Regions from separate parts of the Neobacillus phoenicis genome, predicted to be linked through region 3. Evidence: a T-box and tRNA genes for the amino acid it is inferred to sense, from the RefSeq annotation. Region 3 holds a T-box; the other regions hold tRNA genes.

Region 1 (7,254 bases), 210 kb from region 3:
ATGGGAATCGAACCCACTACATCAGCTTGGAAGGCTGAGGTTTTACCAGTAAACTACACCCGCATATATTTTGTGACAACTTATTGTACGAATTGAACGAGTTGACCCTTACAATAATACACACTTTTTTTGGACTCGTCAAGAGGATAACGCAAATTTTGTCGAATAACATCAAAAAACATATGACTGATTTATTCCCATTTTAAATGACATCATTAAAAAAATTTGCTACTCTATATTAAAATCTTTAACTACTATTCTAGTGAGGTGAGCTTTATTCGAAGGAAACCGATCATTCTCTCTACAATCTTATTCATAGCTATAGTGATTGGTTCCGCTGTTACGATTTATTTCAAGTCTTACCAAGCTGCCTCAAATGAATTGCCTGTTCAGCAGCTAGTACAAGCGAATGTAAACGAAGCGGATATTGGGGAATACATTAAAATTAATCATAATTATTGGAATGAAGAGTTATGCTGGGGAAGAAGTAAAGATTTTAATTTTTCTCTTTTTCATAACAAATATAAAGACTACATAGAGAACTTGAATAAAATGATTGAATCGGTTGTTGATCCAGATTTAAAATCGGATTTTATGGTAACTCATGATTTATTGGAACAGGCAGATGAAACAAAGGATGTTTCTTATTTGATTGATGTACATCGGATGTTTCATGATTTAGATGTTAAATATAACAAATACGCAACAAGTGATTATTTCGGCGTAACCAAATATGGAGAAAACAATTAACGGGCAATGCTCGTTTTTTATTTTATATGGTTACTTTATTCTTGCTTGTGGGCAATTTTGTACTACTACCTGTTGAAGGGCTTTGGCGTGTTTACGTAACGTTTTCCCTGTTTGTTACTGATATTGGTAACGTTGATCGTTTCTACGTTACCATTTTCTTTATCAATCATTGGGGGCACGTAGACAGTCAAGTCCATTTAATTGTGTAAAAGTGTCTACAATGGTTTCTACTAATAAAAAAATTAAGTAAGGTGAATTACATTTTGAGTTTACATTGTGAGGCTGGCATAATTTCCTAGAGGTGGAAGGCAAGCAAGGTGTTTTTGTTTCTCCATCAGGCAGTTCGGCTCGTAGAACCCTTCTATGCGACCGTAACCCTTCTCTATCAAGCAATTTGGGCTCATAGAACCCTTCTATGCGACCGTAATCCTTCTCCATCAAGCAATTCGGGCTCATAGTGCCTGTCTATGCGACCGTAACCCCTTCTCTTTCATGCTATTCGGTTTCATAGAGCCGCCTATGCGACCGTAACCCTTCTCCATCAGGCATTTCGGGCTCATAGAACCCTTCTATGCGACCGTAACCCCTCCTCTTTCATGCAATTCGGGTTCATAGAGCCTGCCTATGCGACCGTAACCCTTCTCCATCAGGCAATTCGGGTTCATAGTGCCTGTCTATGCGACCGTAACCCTTCTCCATCAGGCAATTTGGGCTCATAGAACAGTCAAGTCCATTTAATTGTGTAAAAGTGTCAACAATGATTCCGATCAATAAAAAAATTAGTAAGGTGAACTATATTATTTCGAATTTACATTGAGAGGCGGGCATGATAGCCTAGGAGGGCAAGCCAGGTGTTGTTAAACTCCTGGCTTCCTGGCGTTACATCATGCCCGCTGGAGGCTCGATGTCAATTCGAAATTAGGCTTTTCCACTCCACTTGAGTAGAGAGTTATTTTTCATTTGTTTTCTTGAGGTAAGGAACATTATTTTTGTTCCAATCTTTTTCAATATCCATTAATACGGATCCAATTATTCGGATAGCGGAAAAATCATTTGTAAAAATACGTATGACTTTTTCTCTTCTCCGTACTTCTTGGTTTAAGCGCTCTAGCATATTCGTTGTGCGTAAGTGCTTATGATACTGGACCGGCTGTGAATGAAATTGGATTGCATCTTCAAAGCCATTTTCTAATGTTTCAATTACTTTTGCGAATCCCTTGGTATCTTGATACTTCTCTACAAAGCGATTTTTCAAGTCTCTTACCACACTTAAATCTGAGTTTTGAAAGAGGTCTTTTAATTCCTGACGAGCCTCAGCAGTACCTTTTTTCGGCATAGTATCCATGATATTTCTTAAAAAATGAACACTACACCTCTGCCATGAAGTTCCTAAAAATGATTCTTTAATGGAGGTAACTAAGCCACCATGAGCATCAGAAATCACCATTTTAGGGGATTGAAGACCTCTGGACTTTAAGTATTCGAAGAAGGAAGTCCAGCTATCAGTGGATTCGGTGTGATTGACTTTGAGGCCAATGATCTCTCTATGACCGCTTTCACTAACTCCAACCGCAATATGAACACTTTTAGAAACTACTCTATCGTTCTCACGAACTTTAATGTACATAGCATCCACGTACACATATGGATAATAATGAACGTTAAGTGGACGGTTTCTCCAGTCGTTGATGATGGGGTCTACGGTCTTCATTAGATTGGAAACAAGTGATTTGGACACACTCTTCCCGCATAATTCCTCTACAATTTTTGTGATTTTACGTGTAGAAACACCATTTACAACCATTTCAATCATAGAAAGAATTAGAGCTTGATCGCAGCGTTTAAATTTTTCAAAGATAGAAGTAGAAAATTCACCGTCTCTGGTACGAGGAACTTTTAGTTTGAGAGAACCTACACCAGTAATGAGTTCACGCTCATAGTAACCATTTCGATAGCCCCTCCGATCTTCGGTTCTTTCATGAGAAAGAGCATTAATATATTCATCTCTTTCTTTTTCCATTAAAGAATTTAAAATGAGTGATAAAGAAGCCTTAACTGGTGATTCTAATGAGCTGCTTTCAACTTTTTCTTTGAGATCTTCTAAGTTTATAGTAATATTGATTTGGGTCATCATCATGTCCTCCGTTTATGGTTTTCTTGGTCGAAAACATTGTAACACGGGTCATGATGATGACCTATTTTCTTTTTACACAATTATATGGACTTAATCCATAGAACCCTTCTATTCGACCGTAACCCTTCTCTTTCATGCAATTCGGGTTCATAGAGCCTGCCTATGCGACCGTAACCCTTCTCTATCAAGCAATTTGGGCTCATAGAACCCTTCTATCCTTCTCCATCAAGCAATTCGGGCTCATAGTGCCTGTCTATGCGACCGTACCCCTTCTCCATCAGGCAATTCAGGCTCATAGATCCCTTCTATGCGACCGTACCCCTTCTCCATCAGGCAATTCGGGCTCGTAGACAGCTTTTCATTACCCTTTTCTCTGTTTATCACTCATTTGTGGCACATAGATCTTTTCTACCTTACCCTGTTTATCATTTGCCGCATATAGACCCTATGCTGCTTCGTTGAATATCATTTACAAAAACAAAAAAAACACTTCTTATAATGAAATAAGAAGTGTTTTTTCATGATACCGGTGGTCGGGGTCGAACCGACACTCCAGAGGAACACGATTTTGAGTCGTGCGCGTCTGCCAATTCCGCCACACCGGCATATTAAAATGTTGTTGTAAATCAGTGCCGAGGACCGGAATCGAACCGGTACGGTAGTCACCTACCGCAGGATTTTAAGTCCTGTGCGTCTGCCAGTTCCGCCACCCCGGCGTATATAAAAAGTAGAATATGCACTGTATAAATTTTATGGAGGCGGCAACCGGATTCGAACCGGTGGTAAAGGTTTTGCAGACCTCTGCCTTACCACTTGGCTATGCCGCCGTAAATTATGGAGCGGAAGACGGGATTCGAACCCGCGACCCCCACCTTGGCAAGGTGGTGTTCTACCACTGAACTACTTCCGCAAAATGGCTGGGCTAGCTGGATTTGAACCAACGCATGTCGCAGTCAAAGTGCGATGCCTTACCGCTTGGCTATAGCCCAATGCTCAAATAAGTTAAAATATTATGGGGCGACTGATGGGAATCGAACCCACGAATGCCTGAACCACAATCAGGTGCGTTAACCACTTCGCCACAATCGCCACAATATATAATTGGCAGGGGTAGTAGGAATCGAACCCACACCAAAGGTTTTGGAGACCTTCGTTCTACCTTTAAACTATACCCCTAGATATGGTGGAGGGGGACGGATTCGAACCGCCGAACCCGGAGGGAGCGGATTTACAGTCCGCCGCGTTTAGCCACTTCGCTACCCCTCCACATATAAAGTGTTTCATAGAAATAAATGGTGGCTCAGGACGGAATCGAACCGCCGACACAAGGATTTTCAGTCCTTTGCTCTACCGACTGAGCTACTGAGCCAACATTTTATGGCGGTCTGGACGGGACTCGAACCCGCGACCTCCTGCGTGACAGGCAGGCATTCTAACCAACTGAACTACCAGACCATATTGCGGGGACAGGATTTGAACCTGCGACCTTCGGGTTATGAGCCCGACGAGCTACCAGACTGCTCCACCCCGCGACAATAAAAAATATTTATGTTGTTCATGCCCATAGTTTGTATGGACTGTATCAATCTCAATTAGCATATTCAAGGAGCAACTCTATTGATACAACTAACAGATTATTAATGGTGGAGGATGACGGGATCGAACCGCCGACCCTCTGCTTGTAAGGCAGATGCTCTCCCAGCTGAGCTAATCCTCCATAAATGGTGACCCCTACGGGATTCGAACCCGTGTTACCGCCGTGAAAGGGCGGTGTCTTAACCGCTTGACCAAGGGGCCATATCTTAAAATTTAATGGCGGAGAGCAAGGGATTTGAACCCTTGAGACAGGGTTACCCGCCTACACGATTTCCAATCGTGCTCCTTCGGCCACTCGGACAGCTCTCCAAAATAATGGCTCCGCAGGTAGGACTCGAACCTACGACCGATCGGTTAACAGCCGATAGCTCTACCACTGAGCTACTGCGGAATATTTTAAAACAGCCTGGCAACGTCCTACTCTCACAGGGACTTTCGTCCCAACTACCATCGGCGCTGAGAAGCTTAACTTCCGTGTTCGGTATGGGAACGGGTGTGACCTTCTCGCCATTATTACCAGACCATTTATTCGACACTATTTTATTATAATGTCTTTTTCATATTTTGCAAGAGGAAATTTTTTTTTTTCATTCCCTCAAAACTAGATAATGCAGAAGAAGTGTTTGTAAAAAACGAGTTCGCTTAAAACTTGGTTAAGTCCTCGAACGATTAGTATCAGTCAGCTCCACATGTTACCACGCTTCCACCTCTGACCTATCAACCTGATCATCTTTCAGGGTTCTTACTAGCTTGACGCTATGGGAAATCTCATCTTGAGGGGGGCTTCATGCTTAGATGCTTTCAGCACTTATCCCGTCCGCACATAGCTACCCAGCGATGCCTTTGGCAAGACAACTGGTACACCAGCGGTGCGTCCATCCCGGTCCTCTCGTACTAAGGACAGCTCCTCTCAAATTTCCTGCGCCCACGACGGATAGGGACCGAACTGTCTCACGACGTTCTGAACCCAGCTCGCGTACCGCTTTAATGGGCGAACAGCCCAACCCTTGGGACCGACTACAGCCCCAGGATGCGATGAGCCGACATCGAGGTGCCAAACCTCCCCGTCGATGTGGACTCTTGGGGGAGATAAGCCTGTTATCCCCGGGGTAGCTTTTATCCGTTGAGCGATGGCCCTTCCATGCGGAACCACCGGATCACTAAGCCCGACTTTCGTCCCTGCTCGACTTGTAGGTCTCGCAGTCAAGCTCCCTTGTGCCTTTACACTCTACGAATGATTTCCAACCATTCTGAGGGAACCTTTGGGCGCCTCCGTTACTCTTTAGGAGGCGACCGCCCCAGTCAAACTGCCCACCTGACACTGTCTCCCACCCCGATAAGGGGTGCGGGTTAGAATTTCAATACAGCCAGGGTAGTATCCCACCGACGCCTCCACCGAAGCTAGCGCTCCGGTTTCTATGGCTCCTACCTATCCTGTACAAGCTGTACCAAAATTCAATATCAGGCTACAGTAAAGCTCCACGGGGTCTTTCCGTCCTGTCGCGGGTAACCTGCATCTTCACAGGTACTATAATTTCACCGAGTCTCTCGTTGAGACAGTGCCCAGATCGTTACGCCTTTCGTGCGGGTCGGAACTTACCCGACAAGGAATTTCGCTACCTTAGGACCGTTATAGTTACGGCCGCCGTTTACTGGGGCTTCGATTCAGAGCTTCGCTTGCGCTAACCCCTCCTCTTAACCTTCCAGCACCGGGCAGGCGTCAGCCCCTATACTTCGCCTTGCGGCTTCGCAGAGACCTGTGTTTTTGCTAAACAGTCGCCTGGGCCTATTCACTGCGGCTCTTCGAGGCTATTCACCTCAAAAAGCACCCCTTCTCCCGAAGTTACGGGGTCATTTTGCCGAGTTCCTTAACGAGAGTTCTCTCGCTCACCTTAGGATTCTCTCCTCGCCTACCTGTGTCGGTTTGCGGTACGGGCACCTTTTATCTCGCTAGAGGCTTTTCTTGGCAGTGTGGAATCAGGAACTTCGGTACTAAATTTCCCTCGCTATCACAGCTCAGCCTTCACGGAAAGCGGATTTTCCTACTTTCCAGCCTAACTGCTTAGACGCGCATATCCAACAGCGCGCTTACCCTATCCTCCTGCGTCCCCCCATCACTCAAACGATAAAGAGGTGGTACAGGAATATCAACCTGTTGTCCATCGCCTACGCCTTTCGGCCTCGGCTTAGGTCCCGACTAACCCTGAGCGGACGAGCCTTCCTCAGGAAACCTTAGGCATACGGTGGATGAGATTCTCACTCATCTTTCGCTACTCATACCGGCATTCTCACTTCTAAGCGCTCCACCAGTCCTTACGGTCTAGCTTCAACGCCCTTAGAACGCTCTCCTACCACTGACATCTAAGATGTCAATCCACAGCTTCGGTGTTACGTTTAGCCCCGGTACATTTTCGGCGCAGAGTCACTCGACCAGTGAGCTATTACGCACTCTTTAAATGGTGGCTGCTTCTAAGCCAACATCCTGGTTGTCTAAGCAACTCCACATCCTTTTCCACTTAACGTAAACTTTGGGACCTTAGCTGGTGGTCTGGGCTGTTTCCCTTTTGACTACGGATCTTATCACTCGCAGTCTGACTCCCACGGATAAGTCTTTGGCATTCGGAGTTTGTCTGAATTCGGTAACCCGATGAGGGCCCCTAGTCCAAACAGTGCTCTACCTCCAAGACTCTAACTACGTGAGGCTAGCCCTAAAGCTATTTCGGAGAGAACCAGCTATCTCCAAGTTCGATTGGAATTTCTCCGCTACCCACACC
Region 2 (7,254 bases), 1.8 Mb from region 3:
CACCTCGATGTCGGCTCATCGCATCCTGGGGCTGTAGTCGGTCCCAAGGGTTGGGCTGTTCGCCCATTAAAGCGGTACGCGAGCTGGGTTCAGAACGTCGTGAGACAGTTCGGTCCCTATCCGTCGTGGGCGCAGGAAATTTGAGAGGAGCTGTCCTTAGTACGAGAGGACCGGGATGGACGCACCGCTGGTGTACCAGTTGTCTTGCCAAAGGCATCGCTGGGTAGCTATGTGCGGACGGGATAAGTGCTGAAAGCATCTAAGCATGAAGCCCCCCTCAAGATGAGATTTCCCATAGCGTCAAGCTAGTAAGAACCCTGAAAGATGATCAGGTTGATAGGTCAGAGGTGGAAGCGTGGTAACATGTGGAGCTGACTGATACTAATCGTTCGAGGACTTAACCAAGATTTAAGCGAACTCATTTTTTACAAACACTTCTTCTACATTATCTAGTTTTGAGGGAATGATACCTCAAAGTAAATAGTCTGGTAGCAATGGCGAGAAGGTCACACCCGTTCCCATACCGAACACGGAAGTTAAGCTTCTCAGCGCCGATGGTAGTTGGGACGAAAGTCCCTGTGAGAGTAGGACGTTGCCAGGCTATATATTATGGAGGATTAGCTCAGCTGGGAGAGCATCTGCCTTACAAGCAGAGGGTCGGCGGTTCGATCCCGTCATCCTCCACCATATATTCTTAATATTTACGCTGTTTTATCTCTATTTGTAGATTTAGAAAGCGTATACAAACTTATCTATTTTCCGAACTAATGCCGGTGTAGCTCAATTGGTAGAGCACGATCGAATAAGCTTCATGAATTAACTTCAGCATACTGACCGAGCTGCAGCTTGAATAAGCTTAATGAGGTCAGGATGACGATAATTAAGACAGCGTGTACAATCTAATATTTATTCTAAACCTATGCCGGGGTAGCTCAATTGGTAGAGCAACTGACTTGTAATCAGTAGGTTGGGGGTTCAAGTCCTCTCGCCGGCACCATGCTTCTTACTTCTTTGAATAAGATTAGCGGAAGCAAATCAAACTATATGTTTTTTTTTGTAACTTTATTTGCGGGTGTGGCGGAATTGGCAGACGCACCAGACTTAGGATCTGGCGCCGCAAGGCGTGGGGGTTCGACTCCCTTCACCCGCACCATTTCACTTTTATGCGGAAGTAGTTCAGTGGTAGAACACCACCTTGCCAAGGTGGGGGTCGCGGGTTCGAATCCCGTCTTCCGCTCCATAAGTGCCGGGGTGGCGGAACTGGCAGACGCACAGGACTTAAAATCCTGCGGTAGGTGACTACCGTACCGGTTCGATTCCGGTCCTCGGCACCACTTATATTTTTAACGGGAAGTAGCTCAGCTTGGTAGAGCACTTGGTTTGGGACCAAGGGGTCGCAGGTTCGAATCCTGTCTTCCCGACCATTCATATTTTGGGGCCTTAGCTCAGCTGGGAGAGCGCCTGCTTTGCACGCAGGAGGTCAGCGGTTCGATCCCGCTAGGCTCCACTTAAATTATATAACTGATTTGGCGGTGTAGCTCAGCTGGCTAGAGCGTACGGTTCATACCCGTAAGGTCGGGGGTTCGATCCCCTCCGCCGCTACTAAAATACTTATATAATTTTATTTGAAAAAATGGAGGAATACCCAAGTCCGGCTGAAGGGATCGGTCTTGAAAACCGACAGGCGGGTTAAACCGCGCGGGGGTTCGAATCCCTCTTCCTCCGCCATTTTCTTTTATTTATATGTGGAGGGGTAGCGAAGTGGCTAAACGCGGCGGACTGTAAATCCGCTCCCTCCGGGTTCGGCGGTTCGAATCCGTCCCCCTCCACCATTTATAGGGGCATAGTTTAAAGGTAGAACTAAGGTCTCCAAAACCTTCAGTGTGGGTTCGATTCCTACTGCCCCTGTCGAAAATACTATGTAAAAATCCAAGGTCATTCCTTGGATTTTTTTTTTATTAAGAATCTGTTATTCATTGTTGATTTTCGTGTATGTATGAGAATTCATAGGCGGAGAATTTCCGGCTATTGTATATAGAGGTAGCTTGAGAGGCAAAAATAAGCGGAAAAATTCCCGCTATTGTATAAAAAGTGAGCTTAAGAAGAAGAAATAAGCGGAGAATTTCCCTTTAACTGCTCTAAAATAAGACAAAATCCAACGATTTTGATCATATAACCGGAAAAACTCCCCTTATTTATAAGGAAATAAGGGTATTTCCCAATTTAAGCGGAATTTTTCCGGTTATTTTTTCAAACACAGTGAAATCAACATTCAGGTATAACAAAGCCTTTATTAAAAGGACTTTCAACTTATTGGTTGGAGGTCTTTTTTTTATAAGATTCTAATATTTCTAAAAAGCTATACTCACTCAATTCTTTTTCAGATGAAGGTGCAGTACTAAGCACAATGACTATAATGATTCATTTTATATTAACTATTTGGGAAACCTATGTGCACGAATACAATTATATGGAAGGAGTTATTCAATGCCAGAGCTTCCAGAGATGGAAACCTATAAGATCCTTTTAAATCAAAAAATAGCTGGTCAAGTCATTTCAGATATTCAGATCAATAGAGAAAAATCCATTAACCTTAATTCAGAGCTCTTCAAAAGAACAGTTCTTCTTCAAAAAGTAACAAATGTTTATAGAAGAGGAAAGCACCTACTATTCCATCTCCAAAATGGTCAAGTAATGCTGTTGCATTTAATGTTAGGGGGATGGATGTTCTACGGTCTTGAGTCGGAAAAACCTAAACGTACTATCCAAGTCCAAATCTCTTTTGGAGAATATCATCTTTACTTTATCGGACTTCGACTTGGATATCTTCATCTATATAGTCAACAAGAAGCGGAGGAGAAACTCTCCAATTTAGGCCCTGAACCATTGAGTAGCGATTTCTCTTTAAATCATTTTTTAGGAATAATTAGTCAAAAGCATGGTCGATTAAAAACCACTTTACTTGATCAAGAGATTATTGCTGGAATAGGAAATTGCTATTCAGCTGAAATTTGTTTTCATGCTGGAATTTTGCCTACTAAAGACATTGATCAAATAGTTGAATCAAAACGATCCCAACTATATCATTCAATGAGGACAGTTCTTCAGGACGGAATAAAGCATGGTGGTTATATGGAAAATCCTTTATTTAAGGGAGATACCTTAACGGGGGGATTTAATGAGAGATGTAATGTTTATGACCGGGAAGGCAAGAACTGTAATCGTTGTGGGGCCATTATTATAAATGAAATGGTTTCTTCTAGAAAGACATTTTACTGTCCTAATTGTCAAAAGTAACCTAAAACCTGCTGCAATGGCGGGTTTTTATTTTTGATAAAAAAAGTGAAAGTAATTGTTTCGTATTTCACACAAATGTAATATACTATATACAAATAAGTATAACACATTTATAATTAAGCTAACGAATATAACATATTTATTATAAAAAAGGGGGTGGTAATGATTAAACTAACTAAACGTCAGGATGAAATCCTTGAGATTGTGAAACAAAATGGACCGATTACAGGAAAAGAAATTGCAGAAAAGCTTTCGTTAACTAGGGCAGCTTTAAGACCAGATCTTGCCATCTTAACCATGTCGGGAAACTTGGATGCCAGACCGCGTGTGGGGTATTACTTTAATGATAATTTTGAAGTTAAACAGCAAGCGAAAAGGTTTATTCACCAAAAAGTAAATGATTATAAGGCTCACCCAATTGTAGTCGAAAAATCCACTTCCGTTTACGATGCTATTGTTCAGTTGTTTTTAGAAGATGTAGGTACACTTTATGCGGTTGATACGGAAGGGCTTTTAGCAGGAGTGATATCGAGGAAAGACTTACTTAGGGCCTCACTTGGCAATAAGAATCTAAATGACTTACCAGTAAGTGTCATTATGACTAGAATGCCTAATATCATCACCATTGAACCAGAGGAGACATTGTTAGAAGCTGCAAAAAAAATGATTCACAATCACATTGATTCTCTACCAGTAGTCAAGATAGAAGACCAACAGAAAAATACATATTTGCTTGTGGGAAGAATCACAAAAACCACGATTACAAGGGCATATCTAGAAATTATGGGGGAAAAAACAGACTAAGAGGAGTGGCTGTTATTTTGGTACAGAAAGAAGTGGTTTATGTAGTTTCTGACTCAGTGGGGGAAACTGCTGAGTTTGTAGTAAAAGCAGTCGCAACACAATTTAATGGAGGTAATGTGGATATTCGCAGAAGTTCATATGTAGAGGATTTTGAAGATATTGAAGATGTCCTTTTACTAGCGAAAAGAGGCAATTCCATCATTGCTTATACGATTGTTGTTCCTACTTTAAAACTATATTTAGATAGTAGAGCCTTAGAAGAGGGTATATTAGCAGTAGACTTACTTGGTCCATTGATGAATGCGTTCGTAACTCGATTTAATAAGCAACCACATCATCAACCAGGCTTGATGAGAAAGCTGGATGAAGAATATTTCAGAAAAATTGAAGCTATTGAGTTCGCTGTGAAATATGATGATGGTCGTGACCCAAGAGGTATTACAAAGGCTGATATTGTTTTAGTTGGGGTATCCAGAACATCAAAAACGCCATTATCTATGTATCTAGCACATCAGCGCTTTAAGGTGGCCAATGTTCCGTTAGTCCCGGAAGTGCAGCCACCAGATGAATTATTTCAAATTCCAAGAAAAAATTGTATTGGATTAATTATTTCACCAAATAAATTAAACGAAATTCGGACAGAACGTCTGAAGGCTTTAGGGTTAGCTTCGAAAGCAAATTATGCGAGCTTTGAGAGAATATTAGAGGAACTAGACCATGCTGAAAAAATTATGAAGCGTGTTGGCTGCCCTGTTATTGATGTATCTAATAAGGCTGTAGAAGAAACGGCAGGCTTAATATTAGAAGTGTTAAAAAAAGAGAGGAGCTTTTAATCATGGACAAATTCGTTTATTTATTTCATGAAGGAAATGGCAATATGAAAGAATTGCTCGGAGGAAAGGGAGCGAATCTAGCAGAAATGACTAGAATTGGCTTACCTGTTCCATATGGTTTTACCATCACGACTCAGGCTTGCAATGCATACTATGAAGCTAGTAAAACCATTCCAACTATTGTAGAAAAGCAAATGCTAGAAGCACTTGTCTGTTTAGAAGAGAAAATGGGTAAAAAATTAGGCGACCCGGAAAATCCTCTCCTTGTCTCAGTACGTTCAGGTTCCGTTTTTTCCATGCCTGGTATGATGGATACCATCTTGAACTTAGGAATGAATGATGAAACGGTTGTTGGTATGGCAAAGCTGACGAATAACCCTCGTTTTGCTTATGACTCTTACAGAAGATTCATCCAAATGTTCAGTAACGTGGTCCTTGAGATTGATACGTATTACTTTGAACAATTATTAGAAGAAACACGCGAGCAAAAGGGATACTCCACTGACCCAGAGTTAACTGCAGAAGACTGGCAAGAGGTAATCAAGGGGTATAAAGGAATTGTTAAAAAGCATACAAGAAAAGACTTCCCACAGGAACCAAAAGAGCAATTGTTCCTTGCAATTAATGCCGTCTTTAATTCTTGGAATAATCAACGTGCCATTGTTTATCGCCGTTTAAATAAAATCCCTGATCATTTAGGAACTGCTGTCAATATTCAAAGTATGGTGTTCGGAAATATGGGGAACGATTCTGGAACGGGTGTGGCGTTTACAAGAAACCCATCTACTGGGGAACATGTTCTCTACGGTGAGTACTTAATCAATGCTCAAGGCGAAGATGTGGTTGCTGGAATCCGTACACCTCAGGCAATCGCTACATTAGCGGATGAAATGCCAGGTGTATATAAACAATTTGCTGAAACGTGCAAACGGTTGGAACAGCACTATCAAGAAATGCAGGATATTGAATTCACTGTGGAACGCGGTAAGCTTTTCATCCTACAAACACGTAATGGAAAGCGTACGGCACAAGCGGCGATCCGCATTGCCGTTGAAATGGTAGAAGAAGGAATCATCGACAAAAAGACAGCTCTTTTACGTGTCGATCCAGATCAATTAAACCAATTGCTCCACCGACGTATTGATGATGCATTTGAGAAACGAATTTTGGCAAAAGGGCTCCCAGCTTCACCTGGTGCTGCAACAGGTCAAGTAGTTTTTGATGCGGATGAAGCAGAACAATTAGGAAATGATGGCAAAAAAGTGATTCTGGTACGCCCAGAAACTACACCTGATGATATCCACGGGATTGTGGCTTCCCAAGCAATATTAACAAGCCGTGGTGGAATGACCAGCCATGCAGCTGTTGTTGCACGTGGGATGGGAAAAGCTTGTATATGTGGATGTGAAGCCTTAAAGATTGATTTGAAAGCGAAACAATTCGCAGTGGGAAGTACCCTTGTTAATTATGGAGACATTATTACCATTGATGGTTCGACTGGTGAAATCATGCTTGGCGAAATTCCAATGATTGATCCTGAACTTTCAGATGAGTTCCAGCTATTACTTGCATGGGCCGACCAAGAGCGGAAAATTGGTGTCCGAGCAAATGCTGATAACCCTGAAGATGCGAAAAAAGCATTTGAATTTGGGGCAGGTGGAATTGGCTTATGCCGTACAGAACATATGTTTATGGATTTAAAACGTATTCCAATAGTACAAAAAATGATTCTTGCTGATAATTATGGGGAGCGAATGGAAGCTTTAAATCAACTGTTACCAATGCAGCAGGGTGATTTTGAAGGTATTTTTGAAGCAATGCAAGGGTTCCCTGTCACTATACGTTTACTAGACCCGCCGCTTCATGAATTTTTACCAGATAAAGAGGAGCTTTTAGTAGAGGTAACTAAACTTCAACTGACTGACCCTCAATCAGGGGAATTAAAGCAAAAAGAAAAATTACTTAAAAAGATTCGTCAACTAGATGAATTTAACCCAATGCTTGGCCACCGCGGCTGCCGTCTTGGAATGATTTATCCGGAAATTTATGAAATGCAGGCAAAAGCAATCTTTTACGCAGCAGCAGCACTAGCAGAAAAGGGAATGGTAGTTGAGCCAGAGATCATGATTCCTCTAGTAGGCCATGTAAATGAATTAAAACAAATGCGTCAGCTTGTGGTCGAAGCCGCATTACGTATCCAAGAAGAGACAGGGAAGAATTTCGAATATACCATTGGAACAATGATTGAGATACCACGCGCAGCATTAACGGCAGACCAAATAGCAGAGGAAGCTGATTTCTTCTCATTTGGTACAAATGA
Region 3 (7,254 bases):
GCTATCAGAAGCTCCTAGTGTTTTTGCAGCCAAAACAAATTCCTGACCCTTAAACTTTAGTACTTGTGCACGAACTACACGAGCCATACTAGTCCATCCAGTTATTGTTAAGGCAATGATAATTGGAATAATACCAGGCTTAAGAACAAGAATCATTAATACAACGACAATTAGGTTAGGGATACCAACTATAACCTCAATTACCCGTTGCATGAATCCATCGACTTTTCCACCTAAATAACCAGAAACCGCCCCATAGGTAACACCAATCAACATATCAATTAACGCAGCCATAAAGGCGATGAAAAGGGAAACCTGTGTACCTTTCCATACACGCGCAAAAAGATCACGGCCTAAATTGTCTGTACCAAACCAATAATAGGCATCGACTTTACGGACTTCATATGCGTTATATTCTGTACCATCTCTGCGTGATAATGTTCCATCAAACGGTAGCCAATGGACATTTTCTAAACCTTGAATACGCGGTGGAAGGTTATTATGTTTAGTTGTTTGTGTGTCGTATGAATAAGGTGTAATAAGAGGTCCTATAAAAGCCATTAACAGTAAAATGACAAGGACAACTAAACTGACAACTGCACCTCTATTTTTACGAACACGCAACCAAGCATCCTGCCAGAAACTTAAGCTTGGCTTAGCAATCTTCTCACTTTTAGATGGGTCTATATGAGCAGGAGCAAACATATCTTTTGAGATGATTATTTCTTTATTGCTCATTTAGCTTTCCCCCCCGAAATACGAATACGTGGGTCGATTATTCCGTAAAGAATATCAACTACTAAAATAATGACTACGAATAAAACTGCAAATAAAATATTTGTTCCCATAATAACTGGATAATCGTTTACACTAATTGATTTAACAAACTGTTCACCCAATCCAGGAATACCAAAGATTCTTTCAATAACTAGTGAACCAGTCATTAATCCTACAGCCAATGGTCCCAAAACAGTAACAACTGGGATTAACGCATTTCTGAGAGCATGCTTCACACTGATTTGCCAATAGCTGGCACCTTTTGCCTTAGCAAGTGTAATATAGTCAGACCCTAGTACTTCAATCATTTCTGTACGCATAAAACGTGCAGCGATTGAAATTGGGAACATGGCTAACGCAATCGTTGGAAGGATGGTATATTCCGGACCTCTCCAAAACATTACTGGGAGCCACCCTAGTTTAACTGCAACGTAATACTGAAGCAGTCCAGCAAAAATAAAGGATGGAACCGACTTACCTACTACTGCAATGAAAGTTGAACCATAATCAAGCCAGGTATTTTGCTTTAAAGCAGAAACGACACCTAGCAGAATTCCAAAGAATGCACCAAAAAGCATAGCTTCCAATCCTAATGTTGCGGATGGTCCAATACGATTAGCGAGAAGTTCTGTTACAGGGGTATTATCAAATTGAAAGGAAATACCAAGATCACCTTTTACCATAGCACCTAAATAACTTAAATACTGAACAGGCACGGGGTCATTTAACCCATATTTTTCTAGCAAAAGGTCTTGCTGGAATTGTGAGAGTTTTTCAAAGTTATTAAATGGGCTTCCTGGAATAAGTTTCATGAGGAAAAAAGTAACTGATGCTACAATGAAAAGTGTAATTAACATATAAATCACACGTTGCAAGAGATATTTTGCCATGCCTACACCTCCTAATTGATGAAATCTTCAACATTTTTCGACAATTCTCATACAGGTAAAAAGAGAGTATATTGATGAAATATACTCTCTTCCTATTTGATTAGTATAGTTACTATTTTGTGATTTTAATCCACTGGTAACTATAGTCAGCACCAAATGCATGGTGAGCGAAACCTTTAACTTTAGGGTTGATCAATAGGTTTACAGAACGTTGGTAAAGTGGTGCAATTGCTGCATCATCTTCTAACAAGATTTTTTCTGCATCTTGTAATGCTTTCCAGCGCTCTTGTCCTTGTAACTCTTCACTAGCAGCTTTGATTAACTTATCAAATTCTGGATTTGAGTAATCCATGTGTTGTTGCTCTCCACCAGTGATCCAAAGATCCATATATGTCATTGGGTCAGCATAGTCTGGTCCCCAACCACCCATTAATAAATCGTATTCGAATTTATTTTCACGAGCGATACGGATTTTGAAAGGTACGCTTTCGATAGTAAGCTTTAATCCAGGAAGATTTTTCTCTAACTGGTCTTTAATGAATGCATCAGTAGTTTTTGCTGTTTCAGTATCTTGACCAACATAAGTGAACTTCACTTCTTTAACACCTAGTTCAGCTAAACCTTTATCCCAGTACTTCTTAGCTTCTTCTTTATTTGCCTTAGACCATTGGCCAGCAGTATCACGGAAATCTTTTCCATTTTCGTCAAAAGCGAAGCCTTTTGGTACTAAGAAATCAGCAACGATTGAACCGTTTGCTAATACATCGTCAACTAATGCTTTTTTGTCTACAGACAATGCAATAGCTTTACGGATGTTTTTGTTTTTCAAAGCAGGATTCTTTTCGTTCATTTTTAACCACCAGATTGATGGCTCTTGGTAACGTAATAATTCATCAGATCCTTCGTATTGTGAAAGGATTGCAGCTTGTGCAAGCTTTGGTGTAATGTCAGTTTCACCAGCAGTAAATGCGTTTGCAGATGCTTGTGGATCTTTTGACACGTTGAAGTTGATCTTTGTTAAAGTAACGTCTTTAGCATTTGTATAAGTTTCGTTCTTTTCTAATACCCACTCAGTTGCAGTTGGGCCATCCCACTTAGTCATTTTGAAAGGACCATTGTAAAGTAAGTGAGCAGCATCCTTCGCATAGTCAGCGCCTTGTGCTTCAACAAACTTTTGGTTTTGTGGGTAGAACAATTGGAAAGTGATATAAGACTCAATGTAAGGTAATGCTCTTACAAGAGTAATTTCTAAAGTATAATCGTCTAAAGCTTTGATACCAAGATCTTCAAGCTTTGCTTTACCTTCAGAAATCTCAGTAGCGTTTTTGATTTTGCCCATCATGAAGTATGGACCATAAGGTGAAGCAGTATCTGGATTGATTGCACGTTGCCATGAATATACGAAATCATGAGCAGTTACAGGGTCACCATTTGACCATTTTGCATCTTGTCTTAATTTGATTGTTAAAACTGTTTTATCGTCGTTGTATGTTGGCATACCATCAGCTACTCCAGGAATAACCTTTTGGTCTGCATCTAAACGATATAAACCTTCGTTAGTAGCGTTTAACATTGTAAAACCTAATACATCTTCTGCCATTACACTGTCCATAGTAGGAATCTCAGCAGATTCTAATACATTAAGAACTTGCTCATCCGCTAATTTCTCTTCAGTGCCAGCAGTATTTTTGCCTTCATTCTTGGTCGTTTCTTTTTTATCACCGCCTGAACATGCTGCTAGGAACATGCTAAGTACTAGTGACAAAACTAAAAGTAGTGAAAGTTTTGATTTCTTCACTTGTAGACCTCCCTTTTCTATTATTCTGAAAAATTACTACATTCTCTATTATACATATTTTGAATTAATTGTACATTATTTTTTAAAATTTAATTTACAGATTAGATACAATTTTTACGTAATCATTACAAATAGCTATGATATAATTTAGACTTATACAGATTTTTATGTATAATAATCGATAGTTTCCCTTATTAAATCAATGATTTGGAGGTAATAAAATGAATCCTAGATTTAAGAAGAAAATTGTGGTTCTTGGACTAACCCAATTGTTAATAGTAATAATTTCCATCATTTTCAATAAAGAAATTTCCTTACTCAGCTATATCAATATATCTTTTTATATTTCCGCCATTCTTCTCCTAACATCGTTACTACTATATACAATACATTCTGGTTTTTACGATGTTATAGGCAAATCCTTTAATCTTGCCTTTACTAGAGGAGAGAATAAGAGGAAATTCGAGGAAATCCCAGCACTATCTGAATTGATTACGATTGATCAGAAACCCCTCCTTTTCTACGGATTAGTCAATGGATTACTCATGTTGGTAGCCCTTTGCCTATATTATTATTTGTAGACTTGAAACTAATTATGTTCTTCCTTTATAATTAGCATAATCAAATAAAATATGTTAGCGATGATAAAGATTAGTACGTATTTTCAATCGGTTAAGAGAGTTTGTGGCTGGTGTAAACAAACGCGAAAAAATACGGAATGGACTTTTGAGCTTCTACCTGAACCTTTTATTTAGGAAAATAGAAGTAGTAGGGATAGACGTGATCCTTACGTTAGTAGGACTCCAAAAGGCGACCAGCTATTTTGGAACTGAGTGACTCATATGAGTAATTTAGGGTGGTACCGCGAACCATTCGTCCCTATAGTAGTAGGGATGAATGGTTTTTTTTATATAACTTTTTAGGAGGATTCATAATGAAAACGATTTTTTCTGGTATTCAGCCCAGTGGTACAATTACACTTGGGAACTATATAGGGGCAATGATGCAGTTTGTTGAATTGCAACATGAATATAATTGCTACTTTTGTATCGTTGACCAACATGCGATAACAGTTCCCCAAGACCCTGTAACACTTCGTAAAAATATTCGAAGCTTAGCTGCGCTTTATATTGCTGTAGGGATTGATCCAAACAAGGCCTCTTTATTTATCCAATCAGAAGTACCTGCACACGCTCAAGCAGGATGGATGATGCAGTGTGTCTCTTATATTGGAGAATTGGAAAGAATGACACAATTTAAAGACAAATCAACAGGTAAAGAAGCTGTTTCAGCTAGTCTATTGACCTACCCGCCGCTAATGGCTGCAGATATTTTATTGTATAACACTGATCTTGTTCCAGTCGGAGAAGACCAGAAGCAACATATGGAATTAACACGTGACTTGGCAGAAAGATTTAACAAAAAGTATAATGATATCCTTACTGTACCCGAAATCAGTATTCCTAAGGTTGGTGCTCGAATTATGTCTCTCCAAGAGCCTACCAAAAAGATGAGTAAATCAGACCCAAATCAAAAGTCCTTTATTACTCCTTTAGATGACCCTAAACAGATCATTAAAAAAATAAAGAGCGCTGTGACGGATTCAGACGGAATTGTGAAATTTGATAAAGAAAATAAACCGGGTGTTTCCAATCTGCTATCCATTTATTCAATCTTGGCTAAGAAACCTATTGCCGAAATTGAGGAAATGTATATTGGCAAGGGATATGGAGATTTTAAAGGCGATTTAGCTGATGTGGTAGTTAATGTCTTTAAGCCAATTCAAGAGAAATATTATAACTTAATGGAATCAAGCGAACTGGATGATATTTTAGATCGTGGAGCTGAAAAGGCAAACATTGTGGCAAACAAGACCCTTAAAAAGATGGAAAACGCCATGGGTCTTGGCAGAAAGAGAAAATAACATAAAGTAAAAAAACAAAAGCCTGAGCCCAAAAGGATTTATTCCTTTTGGATCAGGCTTTTAGTTTACTTTAGGACCATGCTCCATTTCCCAAAGCTTCTCAAAAAATGGCTGTCCCTTAATTAAATTTTCACAAAAGGTTTCATGCCGTTTAGACCAACCGTACTTTGCTTCCTCGAATAGCTGTTCCCATGCTTCCTCAAAATTCAACTCTTGAATAGTCGAATATTTCTCAGGACACCATTCTGTAAACCAATACCTGACCTCTGCCTCATTATTTGATGAAAGCAACTGATCAAGAGCCATGAATAATAGTTGTTTTAACTGACGTTCTTTTCTTGTCAATCCTCTCATCAGTTCTGGTTCAGGTGAAAGAATATGAAAATCCTTTGTTTTCGGTTGTCCATAAAAATGATATTTTTTTGCTTCATGCTGACTAATCATTTCATAAACAAGCTGTTCCTGTCTTGGAATTAGTCTGCTTTTTCGAATAGGGATGGTATAGCCAATTGTATCTACTGCTAAAATCCCAGTCCCGTCGGTGACAACGAAACAATAATCAAGCTGGACTCTTTCATGGTTTTTTCTTAAGTATGCTTTCTGATAAATGTCATCTAGGAGCTGTTGAGGTAATTCTGATAAATCATTCTCGATGTAGTTAAATAGAATCGGCTCGATTTTTAAAAGTGGCACTTGGTCCAACAATTCCACTCCATCATCCTTACGCCATTCATGAAAGTGGCATACATTATAACCGTTTTCTTCCCCTTCAAACCAATTTACCCAAACATCATGAAGATACAACATTTTACAACCCCTCACTTCAAAAACTGTTTGTCAATCAGTATGGGCAGACCTTAGTTAAATTATTCCTTTATATATATTTTGCACCAGCTGTATTTATTAAATTATATATACTTGTCCTATTAATTTATCTTATGTATATGGTGAGTCTCCTGCAATTATGTTAGGAAATATATTGCTACATAACTTGGGATTATAAACTGCTTCTATGCGACTTTCTTCTCTTTCTTTCAGACAGTTTGTGCTCTTAGACTCCTTCTATGCGACCTTCTTCTCTTTATTTCAGCCAGATAGGGTTCATAGACTCCTTCTATGCGACCTTCTTCTCTTTCTTTCAGACAGATAGGGTTCATAGACTCCTTCTATACGACCTTCTTCTCTTTCCTTCAGCCAGATTGGGCTCATAGACGCCTTCTATGCGACCTTCTTCTCTTTCTTTCAGACAGTCTGGGCTCATAGACTTCTCCTATTGCCCTTCTTCTCCGTCCTATAACAAAAAAAATCTACCATGTCATAATGGTAGATTTTATCGTCTTGATTTTGGATTAAAGGCGTCTTTTAAGCCTTCACCGATAAAGTTGATCGATAATATAGTAGCGGTAATCGTTAAGGCAGGAGGCACCCAAATCCATAGTTTAAATTGGAGTACATCTGGTTCATTTGCTGAATTCAACATATTTCCCCAGCTTGGAATTTCTTGAGGAACACCAAAGCCTAAAAAGCTTAAGCCTGTTTCCGCAACAATCATTGTAGCAAATGTAATGGTCGCTTGTACAATAATAGTTGATAAAATGTTCGGTAATAGGTGTTTTACGATAATCTTTGCAGGAGAACAGCCAATTGATATTGCGGCTATAATGTATTCATTTTCTTTTTCAGCAAGAATCTTACTTCGAACTATCCTTGCAATTCCACCCCAGCTTAAAATGCTTATGGTTCCAATTAAAACCCACAACCCATTTACCTTTCCAAAAAGAATGGCATTTAAAACAATAACAAATACTATAAAAGGAAAGTTTAAGATAAAGTCAGTAAATCTCATTAATATACTATCTACTGCA

Evidence for each region. The T-box of region 3 lies ahead of trpS (tryptophan--tRNA ligase). A T-box ahead of a tRNA ligase gene usually reads a tRNA of that ligase, here a tRNA-Trp.
Region 1: it encodes a tRNA-Trp, which carries the amino acid that the T-box ahead of trpS (tryptophan--tRNA ligase) is inferred to sense. The anticodon was not compared.
Region 2: it encodes a tRNA-Trp, which carries the amino acid that the T-box ahead of trpS (tryptophan--tRNA ligase) is inferred to sense. The anticodon was not compared.

What each region holds. Positions count from the first base shown of each region.
Region 1 is NZ_CP154847.1:4,708,333-4,715,586, forward strand. It holds tRNA gene AA0X95_RS24080 (tRNA-Gly) at 1-63, opposite strand, end outside; gene AA0X95_RS24085 (hypothetical protein) at 268-750, shown strand; gene AA0X95_RS24090 (IS256 family transposase) at 1,700-2,881, opposite strand; tRNA gene AA0X95_RS24095 (tRNA-Leu) at 3,409-3,489, opposite strand; tRNA gene AA0X95_RS24100 (tRNA-Leu) at 3,515-3,600, opposite strand; tRNA gene AA0X95_RS24105 (tRNA-Cys) at 3,638-3,711, opposite strand; tRNA gene AA0X95_RS24110 (tRNA-Gly) at 3,720-3,794, opposite strand; tRNA gene AA0X95_RS24115 (tRNA-Gln) at 3,799-3,873, opposite strand; tRNA gene AA0X95_RS24120 (tRNA-His) at 3,898-3,973, opposite strand; tRNA gene AA0X95_RS24125 (tRNA-Trp) at 3,987-4,060, opposite strand; tRNA gene AA0X95_RS24130 (tRNA-Tyr) at 4,066-4,150, opposite strand; tRNA gene AA0X95_RS24135 (tRNA-Phe) at 4,178-4,253, opposite strand; tRNA gene AA0X95_RS24140 (tRNA-Asp) at 4,263-4,339, opposite strand; tRNA gene AA0X95_RS24145 (tRNA-Met) at 4,343-4,416, opposite strand; tRNA gene AA0X95_RS24150 (tRNA-Val) at 4,526-4,601, opposite strand; tRNA gene AA0X95_RS24155 (tRNA-Glu) at 4,607-4,681, opposite strand; tRNA gene AA0X95_RS24160 (tRNA-Ser) at 4,698-4,789, opposite strand; tRNA gene AA0X95_RS24165 (tRNA-Asn) at 4,797-4,871, opposite strand; rRNA gene rrf (5S ribosomal RNA) at 4,885-5,001, opposite strand; rRNA gene AA0X95_RS24175 (23S ribosomal RNA) at 5,130-7,254, opposite strand, start outside.
Region 2 is NZ_CP154847.1:2,674,613-2,681,866, forward strand. It holds rRNA gene AA0X95_RS13855 (23S ribosomal RNA) at 1-405, shown strand, start outside; rRNA gene rrf (5S ribosomal RNA) at 485-601, shown strand; tRNA gene AA0X95_RS13865 (tRNA-Val) at 612-687, shown strand; tRNA gene AA0X95_RS13870 (tRNA-Thr) at 922-997, shown strand; tRNA gene AA0X95_RS13875 (tRNA-Leu) at 1,069-1,153, shown strand; tRNA gene AA0X95_RS13880 (tRNA-Gly) at 1,166-1,240, shown strand; tRNA gene AA0X95_RS13885 (tRNA-Leu) at 1,246-1,334, shown strand; tRNA gene AA0X95_RS13890 (tRNA-Pro) at 1,348-1,424, shown strand; tRNA gene AA0X95_RS13895 (tRNA-Ala) at 1,435-1,507, shown strand; tRNA gene AA0X95_RS13900 (tRNA-Met) at 1,529-1,602, shown strand; tRNA gene AA0X95_RS13905 (tRNA-Ser) at 1,636-1,728, shown strand; tRNA gene AA0X95_RS13910 (tRNA-Tyr) at 1,748-1,832, shown strand; tRNA gene AA0X95_RS13915 (tRNA-Trp) at 1,838-1,908, shown strand; gene AA0X95_RS13920 (Fpg/Nei family DNA glycosylase) at 2,488-3,297, shown strand; gene AA0X95_RS13925 (helix-turn-helix transcriptional regulator) at 3,460-4,101, shown strand; gene AA0X95_RS13930 (pyruvate, water dikinase regulatory protein) at 4,119-4,934, shown strand; gene ppdK (pyruvate, phosphate dikinase) at 4,937-7,254, shown strand, end outside.
Region 3 is NZ_CP154847.1:4,500,772-4,508,025, forward strand. It holds gene opp3C (oligopeptide ABC transporter permease) at 1-738, opposite strand, end outside; gene opp3b (oligopeptide ABC transporter permease) at 735-1,667, opposite strand; gene AA0X95_RS23060 (peptide ABC transporter substrate-binding protein) at 1,780-3,465, opposite strand; gene AA0X95_RS23065 (DUF3899 domain-containing protein) at 3,687-4,046, shown strand; T-box leader at 4,098-4,349, shown strand; gene trpS (tryptophan--tRNA ligase) at 4,397-5,389, shown strand; gene AA0X95_RS23075 (YjbA family protein) at 5,450-6,196, opposite strand; gene opp4C (oligopeptide ABC transporter permease) at 6,720-7,254, opposite strand, start outside.